One region of the Streptomyces graminofaciens genome, then DNA from elsewhere that is predicted to be linked to it. Evidence: riboswitches for the same ligand, from Rfam matches in the RefSeq annotation. Region 1 holds a riboswitch; the other holds the start of a gene.
What was found. Region 1 has a riboswitch for cyclic di-AMP ahead of SGFS_RS17665 (M23 family metallopeptidase). Riboswitches for the same ligand answer to the same signal wherever they lie in the genome.
Positions count from the first base shown of each region.

Region 2: another riboswitch for cyclic di-AMP. It lies ahead of SGFS_RS46765 (C40 family peptidase); the one in region 1 lies ahead of SGFS_RS17665 (M23 family metallopeptidase).

Region 1 covers NZ_AP018448.1:4,123,261-4,132,572, forward strand. The annotation lists gene SGFS_RS17650 (bifunctional acetate--CoA ligase family protein/GNAT family N-acetyltransferase) at 1-1,339, opposite strand, end outside; gene SGFS_RS17655 (HPr family phosphocarrier protein) at 1,519-1,800, shown strand; gene SGFS_RS17660 (GntR family transcriptional regulator) at 2,009-2,713, opposite strand; gene SGFS_RS17665 (M23 family metallopeptidase) at 2,922-3,701, opposite strand; cyclic di-AMP (ydaO/yuaA leader) riboswitch at 3,714-3,879, opposite strand; gene SGFS_RS17670 (M16 family metallopeptidase) at 4,093-5,481, opposite strand; gene SGFS_RS17675 (M16 family metallopeptidase) at 5,478-6,827, opposite strand; gene SGFS_RS17680 (DNA gyrase/topoisomerase IV subunit A) at 7,124-9,312, shown strand, end outside.
Region 2 covers NZ_AP018448.1:10,598,718-10,608,029, reverse strand. The annotation lists gene SGFS_RS46775 (ATP-dependent Clp protease proteolytic subunit) at 1-390, shown strand, start outside; gene SGFS_RS46770 (hypothetical protein) at 398-703, shown strand; cyclic di-AMP (ydaO/yuaA leader) riboswitch at 1,188-1,359, shown strand; gene SGFS_RS46765 (C40 family peptidase) at 1,363-1,836, shown strand; gene SGFS_RS46760 (ATP-binding protein) at 1,943-2,401, opposite strand; gene SGFS_RS46755 (helix-turn-helix domain-containing protein) at 2,650-3,519, shown strand; gene SGFS_RS46750 (DUF397 domain-containing protein) at 3,530-3,754, shown strand; gene SGFS_RS46745 (8-amino-7-oxononanoate synthase) at 3,806-4,933, opposite strand; gene bioB (biotin synthase BioB) at 5,109-6,323, shown strand; gene SGFS_RS46735 (adenosylmethionine--8-amino-7-oxononanoate transaminase) at 6,316-7,596, shown strand; gene bioD (dethiobiotin synthase) at 7,598-8,314, shown strand; gene SGFS_RS46725 (helix-turn-helix transcriptional regulator) at 8,416-9,312, opposite strand, start outside.

The DNA.
Region 1 (9,312 bases):
CCGCGGCCGTGCGCCGGGCGAGGCGGGTGAACTTGCGCGGGTTGCCGATGGACTCCAGGTACATCAGGACGACATCGGTGTCCGGGTCCTCGTACCAGTACTGGAGGACGTCGTTCCCCGAGACGTCCGCCCGGTTGCCCGACGACACGAATGTCGACACGCCTGTGACCCCGGTGACTCCTCCCCCGCGTCGGTGCAGCCGGGACAGCAGGGCGATGCCGATGGCGCCGGACTGGGCGAAGAGGCCGATACGGCCGGAGCGGGGCATCTCGGGGGCGAGCGAGGCGTTCAGCCGTACCTCGGGGGAGGTGTTGATGATGCCGAAGGCGTTCGGGCCGATGATGCGCATGCCGTACGTGCGCGCCTGGCGGACCAGATCGCGCTGGCGCTCACGCCCCTCGGGACCGCTCTCGGCGTACCCGGCGGAGACGACCACGAGCCCCTGCACGCCGTGCTCGCCGCACTCGGCGACGGCCTCGGGGACGTAGGCGGCCGGGACGGCGACGACCGCGAGGTCGACGGGCCCCTCGATGTCCCCGACGGAGCGGTACGCCGGGACGCCGTCGAGTTCCTTCTCCTCTTCCCGCATGCCCTTGTTCACCGCGTACAACTTCCCGCAGAACCCCGCGTCCCGCAGGTTGGCGAGCACGCTGCGGCCCACTCCCCCGGACGCGCGCCCGGCGCCGACGACGGCGACCGAGCCGGGGGCGAGCAGTCGCTGCACGGACCGGGCCTCGGCGCGCTGCTCCCGCGCGCGCTGCACGGCGAGGGAGCGGTCGGTGGGCTCCAGGCCGAATTCGAGGCGTACGACGCCGTCCTCGAAGCTGCGCTTCTGCTGGTACCCGGCGTCCGTGAACACCTTGATCATCTTGCTGTTGGCAGGGAGCACCTCGGCGGCGAAGCGCCTGATGCCGCGCTCGCGGGCGACAGCGGCGATGTGTTCGAGGAGAGCGGAGGCGACGCCACGCCCCTGATGGGCGTCCTGGACGAGGAAGGCGACCTCGGCCTCGTCGGCGGGGGCCGACGCGGGCATGCCGTCGGCGTCGATTCGGTCATAGCGTACGGTGGCGATGAACTCGCCGCCGACCGTGGCCGCGAGTCCCACCCGGTCCACGAAGTCGTGGTGCGTGAAGCGGTGGACGTCCTTGGCGGACAGGCGAGGGTACGGCGCGAAGAAGCGGTAGTACTTCGACTCGTCCGAGACCTGCTCGTAGAAGCTGACCAGGCGCTCGGCGTCATCAACGGTGATGGGCCTGACGCGTGCGGTGCCGCCGTCGCGCAGCACCACGTCGGCCTCCCAGTGGGCGGGGTACTCGTGCCGGTCCGACGAGGTCTGCATGGGCCCCAGAGTACGGCTCGCGTCCGTGTGCGGCGCGAGGCAGTCTGGGGAAGCACAACTGCCGGTTGACGGTCAGGCCGTGGGCCCGATTCCGGCGCGCTTCACGATATGGGAAACTGGTCTAGACAACCCGGTCTAGACCTCTTGAGTCACTCAATACATCCGAAGGGCAGCATCACATGGCTGAGCGCCGCGTCAACGTCGGCTGGGCCGAGGGCCTCCACGCCCGCCCCGCATCCATCTTCGTCCGGGCCACCACGGCCGCCGGTATCCCCGTGACGATCGCCAAGGCCGACGGCAACGCCGTCAACGCGGCCTCCATGCTGGCGGTCCTGGGCCTCGGCGCCCAGGGCGGCGAGGAGATCGTCCTGGCCTCCGACGCGGAGGGCGCGGACATCGCGCTCGACCGTCTGGCCAAGCTCGTCTCCGAGGGGCTCGAGGAGCTTCCCGAGACGGTCTGAGCGACGCGGTGAGGCCCTGAGGGCCACCACCACCCGCACGCGACACCGAAGGGCTCGTCCGATTTATCGGGCGGGCCCTTCGCATTTCCGTTCCGCAGGCGGCCTGTTTTCGTTCGGCGAACGACGGGACGTTGGCAGGGAAATCTTTCTGCGGGCAGCAAAAATAATGCCCCGCGAATTCCCACTGTCTTTGTATACGGCTCCCGTGTTAAAGCCGCGGGCCCGTCATGTTTACGTGATGTTGCGAAGTCCTCACACGGTCCGCGCGCTCCGCCCCGGCGGGCCCGCCCGGAAATCGGAGACGGTGTGCGGCGGTCGCCCGCTCGGTGTGCAGGGCGGTGATCGTCCGCGCCCGGTCGCTGTCGCCGCGCGCGACCGCGTCCACGATGCCGCCGTGCTCCGCCCAGGACTCCACGGGGTTGGCCGGCGCCTCGACCGCGTACATCCAGGCGATCTTGTGCCGCAGCTGGGCGAGCGTCGAGGTCAGCGCGGGGCTGCCGGAGGCCTGGGCGAGCGTCTCGTGGAACCAGCCGCCCAGGGAGCGCAGGTCCTCGCTGTTGCCCCGCCTGGCCCGCTCCTGGCCCAGCCTGACCAGGCCGCGCAGCACCTTGAGGTGCGCCTCCGTACGGCGCTGGGCGGCACGGGCGGCGCCCAGCGGCTCCAGCAGCATGCGCATCTCCAGCAGGTCGGCGGCCTCCTGCTCGGTCGGCTCGGCGACGCACGCGCCCGCGTGCCTGCGCGTCACCACGAAGCCCTCGGCCTCCAGCGTGCGCAGCGCCTCGCGCACGGGGACGCGGCTGACGCCGTAGCGGCGGGCGAGCAGTTCCTCGGTGAGACGGCCGCCGCGCTCGTAGACACCCGCGACGATGTCATCACGGATCGCCGTGCATACCGAATGCGCCGGAATACGCATGACCGACCTCCGCCTTAATCCCCGTGAAACGTCGATGATTGACGTGTGTTCCAGCGACTCTATTGCAGCGGGCCGGAATTTCCGATGGCGGGCCGGAATCCATGGATATTTTTTGGACAGGAGGTACGTCACAACGAGGAGGTCCCGCACAACGACGAAAGCCCCGGCTCGGTGAGCCGGGGCCTCGCGGGAAGCGCTGAGCGGTTCGTCAGACGTTCACGCCGTGCGAGCGCAGGTACGCGACGGGGTCGATGTCCGAGCCGTAGTCGGGCGACGTACGGGCCTCGAAGTGCAGATGCGGGCCGGTGACGTTGCCCGTCGCGCCGGAGAGGCCGATCTGCTGGCCGGGGGTGACCGTCTGGCCGACGGAGACGCCGATGGACGACAGGTGGCCGTACTGGGTGTACGTGCCGTCGTTCATCTTGATGACGATGTTGTTGCCGTACGCGCCGCCCCAACCCGCCTCGACGACGGTGCCGGAGCCGACCGCGTGGACGACCGTGCCGGACGCGGCGTGGAAGTCGACACCGGTGTGGGTGCCGGAGGACCAGACGGCGCCGCCGGCCTTGTAGCCGGTGGAGATGTACGAGCCGCTGATCGGGGAGACGAAGGTGTTGAGGCGCTTGCGCTCGGCGGCGCGGGCGGCGCGGACCTCGACCTCGCGGTCCGCCTTGGCCTTCGCGGCGGCTTGCGCCCGGGCCTGCTCCTGCGCCTGCTTCTTGGCGGCGGCCACCTCGGCGGCCTGCTGCTGGGCGGCGGCCTGGGTGTCGACCTGCTCGGCGACCGTGTCGCCGAGGGTGATGATCTGGTTCAGCCCGGTCTGCTCGGAGGGTGACTCCGGGACGGAGGCGCCCGCGGCGAGCGCCGGAGCCGAAAGGGTGCCTATGACACCGGTGGTGGTGAGAGCGGCGACGCCCACGGTCCTCGTGGTCGAGCGCTTCACACGGCCGGGACGGCGATGCTTCCCAGCGGCACGGGTGAACGCCATCAAGTGGCTGGTCCTTTCCTTCCCTCTCGCCTACCGGGTTAGCTGACGGGTTCGGAGCAGGAAGGTCTCCTACGGAAACCCCTCAACTGGTGAAGGGCGTCCGATTCACCCCAGGGACTGCGGTTGGGTCCCCGGCTCCCCTGGCTCGCGCCGTACGGGGACTCGGCGATGACTGTCCGGTGCCGCGGCTGCGGCGAACTGCTGGCGAACAGCCGGACCGACGCTAAGTGGGCCACTTCGAAATAACAAACGGATCACGGGTTTTGTTGCGTACGCCACAGGTCAGACACACAACCTCCCCCATTAATAGGGACAAACAGGGGCCCCGGTGACTCTTCAGTCACTGGGGCCCCTGCGGTTTGCGAGCTTCCGCCCGGATCCGCCCGGTCCTCTACTCGGCCGGTACGACGGTGACTTCGCCGATGCCGAGGGCCCTGACCGGCTCCTCGATCTGCGCGGCGTCGCCGACGAGGATCGTCACCAGACGGTCCACCGGGAAGGCGTTGACCGCGGCCGCGGTGGCCTCCACCGTGCCGGTCGCGGCGAGCTGCTGATAGAGCGTCGCCTGGTAGTCGTCCGGCAGGTACTGCTCGACCTGGTCGGCCAGCGTGCTCGCCACGGCCGCGGCCGTCTCGTACTTGAGGGGGGCGACCCCGACGAGGTTCTGCACGGCGACATCGCGCTCGGCGTCGGTCAGGCCCTCGGCGGCGAGCGTGCGCAGGACCGTCCACAGGTCGTCGAGCGCCGGGCCCGTGTTCGGCGTGTCGACCGAACCGCTGATGGCGAGCATCGAGGCACCCGAGCCGTCCGGCGCGGAACGCAACACCTGGCCGAACGCGCGCACACCGTAGGTGTAGCCCTTTTCCTCCCGCAGGACGCGGTCCAGGCGGGAGGTGAGGGTGCCGCCGAGGCAGTACGTGCCGAGCACCTGGGCGGCCCACACGCGGTCGTGGCGGTCGGCGCCGACGCGGCCGATGAGCAGCTGCGTCTGGACGGCGCCGGGACGGTCCACGATGACGACACGTCCGGTGTCGTCGGCGCTCACCGGCGGCACGGGGCGCGGCTGGGCCGAGGAGCCGGTCCAGGCGCCCAGGGTGTCGCCGAGGAGCGCGTCCAGGTCGACACCGGTGAGGTCGCCGACGACCACGGCGGTGGCCGTCGCGGGGCGTACGTGCTTCTCGTAGAAGGCGCGTACGGCCGCGGAGTCGATGCCCTCGACGGTCTCCTCGGTGCCCTGGCGCGGGCGGGACATGCGCGAAGCCGCCGGGAACAGCTCCTTGGAGAGCTGCTTCGCGGCACGGCGGCCCGGGTTGGCCGTCTCGTGCGGGATCTCGTCCAGGCGGTTGGCGACGAGCCGCTCGACCTCGCTGTCCGCGAACGCGGGGGCCCGCAGGGCGTCGGCGAGCAGACCGAGCGCCTTGGGCAGCCGCGACACGGGGACTTCGAGGGACAGGCGTACGCCGGGGTGGTCCGCGTGCGAGTCGAGGGTGGCGCCGCAGCGCTCCAGCTCGGCGGCGAACTCCTCGGCGGTGTGCTTGTCGGTGCCCTCGGAGAAGGCGCGGGCCATGATCGTGGCGACGCCGTCGAGGCCGGCCGGCTCGGCGTCCAGGGGCGCGTCGAGGAGGACCTCCACGGCGACGACCTGCTGGCCGGGGCGGTGGCAGCGCAGGACGGTCAGGCCGTTGTCCAGCGCGGCGCGCTCGGGCGCCGGGAACGCCCAGGGCTTGGCGTCGCCGGCCTGGGGCTGCGGGTGGAACTCCATGTTCGCGAGTTCGGTCACTTCGCCGACTCCTCGTTCTCGTCGGTGGTCTCGGCGTCGTCGGCTTCGGGGGCGACCGGCTCGTAGACGAGCACCGCGCGGTTGTCGGGGCGCAGGCGGGCCTTGGCGACCTCCTGGACCTCCTCGGGGGTCACCTCGAGGACGCGCTTGACGGCGGTCAGGGCGAGCTGCGGGTCGCCGAACAGGACGGCGAAGCGGCACAGTTCGTCGGCGCGGCCCGCGACCGTGCCGAGGCGGTCCAGCCACTCGCGCTCCAACTGGGCCTGGGCGCGCTCCATCTCCTCGGCCGTGGGGCCCTCCTCGGCGAACCGGGCGAGCTCCTCGTCGACGGCGGTCTCGATGACCGGTACCTCCACGTCGCCGGAGGTCTTCACGTCGAACCAGCCCAGGGAGGGTGCGCCGGCCAGCCTCAGCAGGTAGAAGCCGGCGGCGACGGCGGTGCGGTCACGGCGTACGAGCCGGTTGTAGAGGCGGGACGACTCGCCGCCGCCGAGGATCGTCAGCGCCAGGTCGACCGCGTCGCACGCGCGCGTGCCGTCCTCCGGCAGCCGGTAGGCGGCCATCAACGCGCGCGCGGGGACCTCTTCCTCGATGATCTCGCGCAGTTCCTCGCCGATGATCTCGGGCAGCGCGCCGTCACGCGGGGCGGGCTTGCCGTCGTGCCCCGGGATGGAGCCGAAGTACTTCTCGACCCAGGCGAGCGTCTGCTCGGGGTCGATGTCGCCGACCACCGAGAGCACCGCGTTGTTGGGCGCGTAGTAGGTGCGGAAGAACGCGCGGGCGTCCTCCAGGGTGGCCGCGTCCAGGTCCGCCATCGACCCGATCGGGGTGTGGTGGTAGGGGTGGCCCTCCGGGTAGGCGAGGGCGGTCAGCTTCTCGAAGGCGGTGCCGTAGGGGACGTTGTCGTAGCGCTGGCGGCGCTCGTTCTTGACGACGTCCCGCTGGTTCTCCATCGACTCGTCGTCGAGGGCCGCGAGCAGCGAGCCCATGCGGTCGGCCTCCAGCCAGAGGGCGAGCTCCAGCTGGTGGGTGGGCATGGTCTCGAAGTAGTTGGTGCGCTCGAAACTGGTCGTGCCGTTCAGCGAGCCGCCCGCGCCCTGGACCAGTTCGAAGTGGCCGTTGCCCTTGACCTGGGCGGAGCCCTGGAACATCAGGTGCTCGAAGAGGTGGGCGAGGCCGGTACGGCCCTTGACCTCGTGACGGGAGCCGACGTCGTACCAGAGGCACACCGCCGCGACCGGGGTCAGGTGGTCCTCGGAGAGCACCACGCGCAGGCCGTTGGCCAGACGATGCTCGGTCGCTGTCAGGCCTCCGGAGCCTGCCTCGGCTGTGGCCGTGTGACCCATGGGCATGTACGTCCCTTCGATCGCGAGAGCGGTCGTTCGCTACCGCAGTTTTCCTGCCGGTCCTGTCACTGTATGCAAGCGCGCGGACGTCCGGCGAAGTTCCCGGAGGTCGTACGCCCAGAGCGAGACCGGAGTTACCGACACCACGGGCCGATCAAGGTCGGCACACCATGTTGACGCGGGGCCCGGACGGCCCGGCCGGGCGGTCGGGGCCGGGTCGTGTCCGCGTTGTCAGTGCGGCAGTCCACAATGGTCGCGTCAGATCCCGTTCACGCCTCAGCAAGGAGCCGGCAGCGATGGCCCGCCGCAGCACGAAGACCCCGCCGCCCGACGACGCGTTCGAGGAGCGGATCCTCGACATCGACGTCGTCGACGAGATGCAGGGCTCCTTCCTGGAGTACGCGTACTCGGTCATCTACTCCCGAGCCCTGCCCGACGCTCGCGACGGTCTGAAGCCGGTACACCGCCGGATCGTCTACCAGATGAACGAGATGGGCCTGCGCCCCGACCGCGGCTATGTGAAGTGCGCGCGCGTCGTCGGCGAGGTCATGGGTAAGTTGCACCCGCACGGAGACTCGTCGATCTACGACGCCCTGGTGCGCCTCGCCCAGCCGTTCTCCATGCGCCTGCCCCTGGTCGACGGCCACGGCAACTTCGGCTCGCTGGGCAACGACGACCCGCCGGCCGCCATGCGGTACACCGAGTGCCGGATGGCCGACGCGACGAGCCTGATGACGGAGTCGATCGAGGAGAACACGGTCGACTTCTCCCCGAACTACGACGGCCAGGAGCAGGAGCCGGTGGCGCTGCCCGCCGCCTTCCCGAACCTGCTGGTCAACGGCTCGTCGGGCATCGCCGTCGGCATGGCGACCAATATGCCGCCGCACAACCTGAGCGAGGTCATCGCGGCCGCCCGCCACCTCATCAGATATCCGAACGCCGACCTGGACACCCTGATGCGGTACGTCCCGGGCCCCGACCTGCCCACGGGCGGCCGGATCGTCGGCCTCTCCGGCGTCCGGGACGCCTACGAGACGGGCCGCGGCACGTTCAAGATCCGCGCCACGGTGGCGGTGGAGACGGTCACGGCGCGCCGCAAGGGCCTGGTCGTCACAGAACTGCCGTTCACCGTCGGCCCGGAGAAGGTGATCGCCAAGATCAAGGACCTGGTCGGTTCGAAGAAGCTGCAGGGCATCGCCGACGTCAAGGACCTCACCGACCGCCAGCACGGCCTGCGCCTGGTCATCGAGATCAAGAACGGCTTCGTCCCGGAAGCCGTCCTGGAGCAGCTCTACAAGCTGACGCCGATGGAGGAGTCCTTCGGCATCAACAACGTGGCGCTGGTCGACGGCCAGCCCCTCACGCTCGGCCTCAAGGAGCTGCTCGAGGTCTACCTCGACCACCGCTTCGACGTCGTACGCCGCCGCTCGGAGTTCCGCCGCGGCAAGCGGCGGGACCGTCTGCACCTGGTCGAGGGCCTGCTCACGGCGCTGGTGGACATCGACGAGGTCATCCGGCTGATCCGCTCCAGCGAGAACTCCGCGCAGGCCAAGGAGCGCCTGATGGAGCGCTTCTCCCTGTCGGACATCCAGACGCAGTACATCCTGGACACCCCGCTGCGCCGCCTCACCAAGTACGACCGTATCGAGCTGGAGTCGGAGAAGGACAGGCTCAACGCGGAGATCGCGGAGCTGACCCGCATCCTGGAGTCGGACACGGAGCTGCGCAAGCTCGTGTCGGCCGAACTGGCCGCGGTGGCCAAGAAGTTCGGCACGGAGCGTCGTACGGTCCTGCTGGAGGCGGCGGGCACCCAGACGGCCGCGGTCCCGCTCCAGGTGGCGGACGACCCGTGCCGGGTGCTGCTGTCCTCGACGGGTCTGCTGGCCCGTACGGCGGGCATTGAGCCCTTCGCGGAGGACGAGGACGGCAAGCGCACCAAGCACGACGTCATCGTCTCCGCGGTGCCGGCGACGGCGCGCGGCGAGGTGGGCGCGGTGACGTCCACGGGCCGCCTGCTGCGGCTGAACGTGGTCGACCTGCCGCAGCTGCCGGAGACGGCGGCGGCCCCGAACCTGTCGGGCGGCGCCCCGCTCGCCGAGTTCCTCACCCTCGAGGACGGCGAGACGGTGGTCTGTCTGACGACGCTCGACGAGTCGTCGCCCGGTCTGGCCATCGGCACCGAGCAGGGTGTCGTCAAGCGTGTGGTCCCCGACTACCCGTCCAACAAGGAGGAGTTGGAGGTCATCACGCTCAAGGAGGGCGACCGGATCGTCGGCGCGGTCGAGCTGCGCACGGGCGAGGAGGACCTGGTCTTCATCACGGACGACGCCCAGCTGCTGCGCTACCAGGCCTCACAGGTCCGCCCGCAGGGCCGCCCGGCCGGCGGTATGGCCGGCGTCAAGCTCACCGAGGGCGCGAAGGTGATCTCCTTCACGGCGATCGACCCGGCCGCGGACGCGGTGGTCTTCACCGTGGCGGGCTCCCG
Region 2 (9,312 bases), 6.5 Mb from region 1:
AGCTTCGTCACCTGCGATGTGGAGACGATCTGCCTGGGGCAGGCGGGGTCGTCCGCCGCGGTGCTGCTCGCGGCCGGCACACCGGGCAAGCGGTACGTCCTGCCCGGCGCGAGGGTGGTGATCCGCCAGCCGGCGCTCACCGAGCCGATCGAGGGGCAGACGAGCGACCTGGCCATACGCGCCGAGGAGTTGGCGCGCGACCGCCGGATGCTGGAGGAGCTGCTCGCGCGGCACACGGGACGCGACCCCGAGCAGGTCCGCGCCGACATCGAGCGGGACAAGTTCCTCGACGCGCAAGGAGCGGTGGAGTACGGGCTCGCCGACGGAATCGTCCCGAGCCGCAAGACCTCGCGCACCCTCCCGGGCGGCACGTCCCCCGGCGCGAGGTGAGCCGCCGATGGTCCCCGAACTGCCGCCGCTGCCCGCCCTCACCCGCGCCGAGGCGGAGCTGATCGACCGCTACCTCGACGTCGTCGACCTCCTCGGCCGGATCAATCCCGCACGCCCCGGCGACACCTATCGCGGGCTGCGGGCGGCGCAGGCTCTGGTCGCAAAGGCGCACGCGCTGCGCGACGCACTTGAGTTGATGCACAGCCGGGGCGAACATGAAGTGCATGCCGCAACCATGGCGCGGGCCCTGCGCGTCCTCGACGGAGAACGACGCGCGGCCCGGGTCACCCTGCCGCCCGATTCCGACAGTTGATCCGGCCGCCCCGAAGCCGCGTGAAAGCCACACCGAAGCGCTCCGTCCACACCCGCACGAAGCCGCGCCGACCAAGCCGAACTCACCCGAATTCGAACCGGTCTGAACCGATCCGGGGTCGCCGGCCGTACTGATGGGCCGAGGAGACGTCCGGACCAGTTGGCATACGGACCGGATGTCGTCACTCGAAAGGCCTAGCGGGGCATCCTCCCCGAAGGCCCTTCGCAGTTGCGCAACGCGCCTACGTCAGGGCCGGAATGATTTGTTCCGGTGCAGGTGCGGGGCTCCTCGACCGGGTGGACAACAGCACCGAAAACACCCTGTCCACCCGATCGGGCGAGTGGTGAGTAAGGCCACAAATCCCCGATTCCGTTGGGATTTTCCGGCTTCGGTGCGTCAAGATCCCTTCCTGACGACAAGCCCCCGCCACAGCGGCGGGGCGATCCGGGTGGACGCCGAGTCCTGCCGCCGCCCGGATGACCGGTCGACAGGAGTGCATCGGCAGGAGTGGAGGACCCAAGCACGACGGGTCGCCGGAACGGTCACGCCATGACCGGGCCGAGCAGCCCTTGGGGTGAAGCCGCGTCACGCGGCCGGGCAACTTCGCCAGCCCGAATCCGACAGGTCATCCTTCACAGGCGGCTGACGAAGGGTTGCGCATGACTGCGCTGAATCGTGTCCCGTCGCTGTTGACCCGGGCCGGCACGGCCTCGGCTCTCACCATCGCCGCCGTGGGCGGCAGCATCCTGGCCCCGGGCGTCGTATCCGACGCCGAGGCGGCCACACCGGCGTCGAAGGCACTACAGGTCGCGGCTTCGAAGAAGGGTTCCCCGTACAAGTACGGCGCCACGGGCCCGGGCAGGTTCGACTGCTCAGGGCTGACCCTCTACTCGTTCAAGAAGGCGGGCAAGAAGCTGCCCCGTACTGCTCAGCAGCAGTACAACAAGACGAAGCACATCTCATCGAGCAAACGCACGCTCGGAGATCTCGTCTTCTTCCACTCGGGCTCGAACGTCTACCACGTCGGTATCTACGCCGGGAAGGGAAAGATCTGGCACTCGCCGAAGACGGGTGACGTCGTGAAGCTCGAAAAGATATGGACGAAGAGCGTCTGGTACGGCCGGGTCGTCTGATCCGCCGCTGACGGGCGGTGGCGGCGCGTCCTGCCGCCGCCCGCTCCACACCGGACACCGGCCCTCGCGCGACAGCACCGAGGGCCGCTGTCGTCCCACGGCCCCTTCAGGGCTCCTGCTGTCCGCCGGCCCTGACCGGCTGTACCGGCGCCGCCCACGGCAGCTCGATCGCCACCGTCTTGCCGCCCTCCCGCGTGGGTCTGACGCTCAGCCTGCCGCCGCACTCGGCGGTCAGCCAGCGGATGATGACCATGCCCCGGCCGTTGTCCTGCTGGACGGCGGCGGGCAGACGTTTCGGAAAGCGCGGATGGCTGTCGGTGACACCGATGTGCAGCCGCTCGTCGCGGTCGAGCGCGAGGTCGACGGTGAAGGTGGGCGATTGACCGAACGTGTGCTGGACGGCGTTGGTGGCGAGTTCGGACACGATCAGGCGCACGGTGTCGGCGGTGTCCGTGTCGCTCGGCAGGCCCCATTCGGCCAGCACGTTGGCGACGTATCTACGGGCAGCGGACACCGAGGCGGGATCGCTCGGCAGAGTGACGGATGCTTCCTGGTGGTCTGCCATGGCGAGGTCGTCCCTTTCCCACGGGACCGGTGTCCGACACGGAGCGGTTGGTTCGAGTACGGTCCCGGAACTGGTGCTTCGCGCCAGAGTGCCATCACCTGGGCCACAACGAGTGGCGATCCACCAAGATATGCATATATCTGTCGCTCGAAGCGGTGAACTCTCCGACGGCCGACCGTATTCGGGTGGACTCTCGGTCCATCCTCTGCGTCACCCGACCAGCACGCGCCGGGCGGAAGGAGAAACCCATGCAATACGGTCCGGCGGTACGTCGCCGCAAGCTCGGCGCCGAGCTACGTGATCTGCGCACCGGGGCCGGCCTCACCAGCACCCAGGCCGCCCGGCTCGTGGACTGGCACCAGTCCAAGGTGAGCCGGATCGAGACCGGCGCCAGCGGGGTGAAGCCGGCGGACGTGCGGGTCCTGCTGGACGCATACGGGATCGACGACTCCGAGCTACGGGAGTTGCTCCTGGCGCTCGCCGGCTCGGAGGACGGCGGCGGGCGGCACAACTGGTGGCACGCGTACCGCGGGGTACTGCCGCCGACGTACCGCGATTTCATCAGTCTGGAGTCCCAGGCCAGCGGGATGCGGACACTGGAGACCTCGGTGGTGCCCGGGCTTCTGCAGATCCCGGAGTACGCCCGGGCGGTCACCCGGGCCGCGGTGGAGGGGCTGGAAGACGACAAACTCGACGCCCTCGTGGAGGTACGGCTCGCGCGGCAGGACGTCCTGCGGGCGGATCCGCCGATGGAGCTGAGCGCCGTGCTCGACGAGGCGGTTCTCCGGCGTGAGGTGGGCGGACCCGAGGTCATGGCCCGTCAGTTGCGCCGACTGGCCGAGGCCGCGGCGCTTCCCCAAGTGCGGCTGCAGGTGCTGCCGTTCACTGCCGGGGCGCATATCGGCATCACCGGGCCTTACGTAATCTTCTCATTTCGGAGCACATCCGATCTGGACGTCGTTGTTCTCGACCACTTGACGAGTAGCCTCTACCTCGAGCGGAAAGAAGACCTCAAGGCTTATGTGGAGGCCTTCGACACCCTTCAGATCCACGCCCTTTCGCCCGAGGAATCGTTGGATTACATCGCCGGACTGGCCGAGTCGGCCGACGGCGCGTAAGGAGGCACCAATGTCCGCACTGCCTCGGAACGTACCCACCAGTACCGCGCTGCGCGGTGTGCGATGGGTGCGCAGCAGCCGCAGCACCGGAATGAACAACTGCGTCGAGACCGCCCGGCCGTGCCCCGGCCCCTGGGCCGGACTGGTCGCCGTACGCGACTCCAAGAACACGGCGGGGCCCGCCCTGCTGTTCGCCCCCGGAGCCTGGGAGGGGTTCCTCACCGCGCTTCGGTAAGCGAGAGCGCCCAGCACCATCGCCCTTGGCGAGCACGGCCGGGACGCCGACTCACGGTCGCGTATCGCCGATGATCCCCACGGCTCGGTCGATCTGCCCCTCGGTGAGATCCGCGCGGGCGGTCAGCCGCAGCCTCGAGATGCCGTCGGGCACGGACGGTGGGCGGAAGCAGCCGACGGCGAGCCCCGCCGTACGGCAGTCCGCCGCCCATCGCACCGCCTGATCCGCAGACGGCGCGCGCACGGACACCACGGCGGCGTCGGGCCGCACCGCTTCATGGCCCGACGCCGTCAGCCGTGTGTGCAGTTCCCTCGCCACCTCACGGGCCCGCGCGGCCCGCTCCGGCTCACGGCGCAGCAGCCTGAGCGCGGCCAGGGCGGCGCCGGTGGCGGCCGGGGCGAGGCCCGTGTCGAAGATGAACGTACGGGCCGCGTTGACCAGGTGGTCGATGACGTGCGCCGGGCCGAGGACGGCGCCGCCCTGGCTGCCCAGGGACTTCGACAGCGTGACCGTCACGACGACGTCGGGGGCGCCCGCGAGCCCCGCCGCGTACGGGGCACCCCGGCCACCGTCGCCCAGTACGCCCAGGCCGTGGGCGTCGTCCACGACGAGCCCGGCGCCGTACTCACGGCACGCGGCAGCCAGTTCGGCCAGCGGGGCGGCGTCCCCGTCCACCGAGAAGACGGTGTCGGAGACCGCGACGGCGGGCCCGGCATGGGTGCCGAGCGCCTTGCGGACGGCCTCCGGGTCGGCGTGGGCCACGACCTGGGTGGTGCCCCGGGCCAGTCGGCAGCCGTCGATGAGCGAGGCGTGGTTGCCCGCGTCCGAGACGACGAGGGAGCCGTGGGGGGCGAGGGCGGTCACGGCGGCGAGGTTGGCCGCGTAGCCGGAGGAGAAGACCAGGGCCGCCTCGAAGCCGGTGAAGTCGGCCAGCTCCCGCTCCAACTCGCCGTGCAGTTCGGTGGTGCCGGTGACGAGCCGGGAGCCGGTGGCACCGCCGCCCCACCTGCGGGCGGCCTCGGCGGCGCCCTCGGTGATCTCGGGGTGCCGGGCCAGGCCCAGATAGTCGTTGCTCGCGAGGTCCAGCAGCGGCGACTCGGCCGGACGGGGCCGCAGCGTCCGTACGAGCCCGGCGCGGCGGCGCACGGCCGCCTGCTCGTCGATCCAGCCGAACGCCATGGGTCCCTCCGGGGTGGTGTGGGCCGCCCACGGAGCGGGTGCTTTTGTAGGCAGTTCACAGACCCTAGCCGCACGATCAACCACCCACGATGTGGCAATACCCACACGTCTTACGGACTCTCTTGTACGAACCATCCTTGGCCCGGGGCCACCGCGTAGGACAGGATCGGCTCTCATGGACCTGCTGAACACGCTGGTGGACAAGGGGCTTCGGCGCGAGTCGCCGAGCCGTGCCGAGGCGCTCGCCGTGCTTGCCACCTCCGACGACGACCTGCTCGACGTGGTGACCGCGGCCGGCAAGGTGCGCCGGCACTGGTTCGGACGCCGGGTGAAGCTGAACTACCTGGTCAACCTGAAGTCCGGCCTGTGCCCCGAGGACTGTTCCTACTGTTCTCAGCGGCTCGGCTCCACCACCGGCATCCTCAAGTACACCTGGCTCAAGCCGGACCAGGCCTCCGAGGCCGCCGCCGCCGGTTTGGCGGGTGGCGCCAAGCGAGTCTGTCTGGTGGCCAGTGGCCGGGGCCCGACCGACCGGGACGTGGACCGGGTCTCCGACACCATCAAGGCGATCAAGGAAGCGAACGAGGGCGTCGAGGTGTGCGCCTGCCTCGGTCTGCTCTCCGAGGGCCAGGCCGAGCGACTGCGCGAGGCCGGGGCGGATGCGTACAACCACAACCTCAACACGTCCGAGGCGACGTACGGCGACATCACGAGCACGCATACGTACGCCGACCGTGTCGACACCGTACAGAAGGCGCACTCGGCCGGTCTTTCGGCCTGTTCCGGGCTGATCGCGGGCATGGGCGAGAGCGACGAGGACCTGGTCGACGTGGTCTTCTCGCTGCGCGAACTGGACCCGGACTCGGTCCCGGTGAACTTCCTGATCCCGGTCGAGGGCACCCCGCTGGCCAAGGAGTGGAACCTCACCCCGCAGCGCTGTCTACGGATTCTGGCCATGGTGCGCTTCGTCTGCCCGGACGTCGAGGTGCGTATCGCGGGCGGCCGCGAGGTCCATCTCCGCACGATGCAGCCGCTCGCCCTGCACCTGGCCAACTCGATCTTCCTCGGCGACTACCTCACCACCGAGGGCCAGGCCGGCAAGGCCGACCTGGAGATGATCGCCGACGCCGGGTTCGAGGTGGAGGGCGCGGACCAGGTGACCCTGCCGGAACACCGGGCGAGTGCGGTGGTCAGCGGGTGCGGGTCGGCGGAAAACGCCGGATGCGGGTCGCACGAGGGCACGGGGGGCGGCTGCGGGTCCCACGAGGGCGGCGGAGTCTGCGGATCCGTTCCCGCCGCCGCGTCCGCTGCGAAGGCGAACGAGGCGCGTACGGACCTGGTCGCCGTACGCCGCCGGGGTGCCGGAACGGATCTCGCGCCCAATGCCTGATCTGCCGGTCTCCGAGCTGCTGGATCTCGACCGGCGGCACGTCTGGCATCCGTACGGGCCCATGCCCGGCCGGGTCGAACCGCTCGTCGTGGAGTCGGCGAGCGGGGTCCGGCTGCGGCTCGCGGACGGTTCGGGCGAGCTGGTCGACGGCATGTCGTCCTGGTGGTCGGCCATCCACGGCTACAACCACCCGGTGCTCAACGAGGCCGCGCACGGGCAGCTCGCCCGGATGAGCCATGTGATGTTCGGCGGGCTCACGCACGAGCCCGCCGTACGGCTCGCGAAGCGCCTGGTCGACATCTCCCCCGAGGGTCTGGAGCATGTCTTCCTGGCCGACTCGGGCTCGGTGTCGGTCGAGGTCGCGGTCAAGATGTGCCTCCAGTACTGGCGTTCGCTGGGCCGCCCCGGCAAGCAGCGCCTGCTGACCTGGCGCGGCGGCTACCACGGCGACACCTGGCAGCCGATGTCGGTGTGCGACCCCGAGGGCGGGATGCACGAGCTGTGGACCGGGGTGCTGCCCCGGCAGGTGTTCGTCGGCCCGCCACCGGTCGCGTACGAGGAGTCGTACGCCGATCAGTTGCGTGCGGCGATCGAGCGGCACGCGGACGAACTGGCGGCCGTGATCGTCGAGCCGGTCGTGCAGGGCGCGGGCGGGATGCGCTTCCACTCCCCCGCGTATCTGCGGGTGCTGCGCGAGGCGTGCGACGCGCACGGCGTGCTGCTGGTGTTCGACGAGATCGCGACCGGGTTCGGGCGCACGGGCGCGCTGTTCGCGGCGGAGCACGCGGCGGTCACGCCGGATGTGATGTGCGTGGGCAAGGCGCTCACCGGCGGTTATCTGACGCTGGCGGCGACCCTGTGCACGGCAGCAGTGGCCGACGGGATCTCGCGGGGCGAGGTGCCGGTACTGGCCCACGGGCCCACCTTCATGGGCAACCCGCTCGCGGCGGCCGTCGCCGGCGCGTCGATCGATCTGCTGCTGGGCCAGGACTGGCTTTCGGAGGTCAAGCGGATCGAGGCGGGCCTGCGGGAGGAGCTGGCACCGGCTTCGGACCTCCCTGGTGTGAAGGACGTACGGGTGCTCGGCGCGATCGGTGTCGTGCAGCTCGACCACGAGGTGGACATGAGGGCGGCCACGGCGGCCGCGGTGCGCGAGGGCGTGTGGCTGCGGCCGTTCCGGGATCTCGTCTACACGATGCCGCCGTACGTCACGGGCGACGAGGACGTGGCGCGGATCGCGCGCGCGGTGTGCGCGGCGGCGCGGGAGGGGTGACATGGCGGTCCTGGTGATCACGGGGACGGGCACGGAGGTCGGCAAGACGGTGACCACGGCGGCCGTCGCCGCGGTGGCCGCGGCGGCCGGCCGGTCCGTCGCCGTGCTCAAGCCGGCGCAGACGGGGGTACGGCCGGACGAGCGCGGTGACGCGGACGAGGTGGCCCGGCTCGCGGGTGCCGTCACGACCCGCGAACTCGGCCGCTATCCCGAGCCGTTGGCTCCCGCGACGGCAGCCCGGCGCGCCGGGCTGCCTCCGGTGCGGCCCGCGGACGTGGCCGAGGCGGCGGCCAAGCTGGCAGTCGAGCACGATCTGGTGCTGGTCGAGGGCGCGGGCGGGCTGCTCGTACGGTTCGACGAGGCGGGCGGGACGCTGGCGGATGCCGCCCGGTTGCTGGGCGCGCCCGTGCTGTTGGTCGCCTCCGCGGGGCTCGGCACACTGAACACGACCGAGCTGACCGCGCGCGAGCTGCGGGTGCGGGGGCTGGACTTGACGGGTGTCGTGATCGGCAGCTGGCCCGACGCGCCCGATCTGGCGTCTCGTTGCAACCTGGCGGATCTGCCGGTGGTGGCGGGGGCGCCGTTGGTGGGTGCGGTGCCCTCCGGGGCGGGGGCGTGGGAGCCGGCGCACTTCCGTGCGGGGGCGGGGGGCTGGCTGGCCCCGGTGTTGGGTGGGGTGTGGGACGCGGGGGTGTTTTCGGCGCGGGAGGCTTCGTAGCCGCGGGCAGTCGCGCCGCTGGACCTGCCGAGAAGGCACCCGGGGCTGTCGGCTGCCCACCCGTTCGCCCTGCGGATCGACAGCCCACGGTGGTAACTGCGTCAGCCGCCGTCCTCCCCAAGCAACCGCACCAGCTCGATCCGTGATCTGATCCCCAGCCTCGCGAACACCCCCCGCAGATGGTGGTCGATCGTGCGTGGGCTCAGCAGCAGCCTCGCGGCGATTTCGCGGTTCGTGGCGCCGTCGGCCGCCATGCGGGCGACCATCAGTTGTTGGGCCGTGAGGCGGGTGGCCAGGGCGTCGGCCGTGTGGGTGGGCTCGGCGCGTTCGCCGAGGGCGCGGAGTTCGGCGCGGGCCTGGGTCGCGCAGTGCGGGGAGCCGAAGTGTTCGAAGGCTTCCAGGGCGCTGTGCAGCCGGTCGCGGGCCTCGGTGCGCTTGCGGAGTCTGCGCAGCGCACTGCCGAACAGCAGTTCCGTACGGGCGCGTTCGAAGTCGCGGGTGCCGGACGCGTGCAGGTCCAGGGCCGTGCGGTAGTGGTCGAAGGCCTCCTCCCCGGTGGCCAGCAGGGCGTGGCAGCGGGCGCTGAGGGCGAGGTCGTCGGGGCTGCGGACGGTACGGGCCCAGCGGTCGTAGTCGGCGTGCGCGGCCCGGGCCACGCGGGTGTCGCCGGTGCGGACGGCGGCCTCGACGTAGTGCGGGGTGGCGATGTGCCGGATCGCCCGGTGTCCGTGTCCGGGGCCGAATCCGGCGAGCGCGCGGAGTCGGGCAGCCGACGCGCCGTACCGGCCGGTGCTGAGGTCGAGGAAGGCGAGGGCGAACATGGCGAGCGCGGCCGGGAGTCCGAGTCCGCGTTCGAGGGCGTGGGCGCGGACGCCCTCGGCACGTTCCCGGCACACCTGCTCGTCGCCGGTGATGGCCGCGAACATGGCGAGGGCGGCCTGGAGATGGCAGGCCCCGTTGTCCTGCCCGGTCGCGTACGCCTGGTGCAGGGCCTCCAG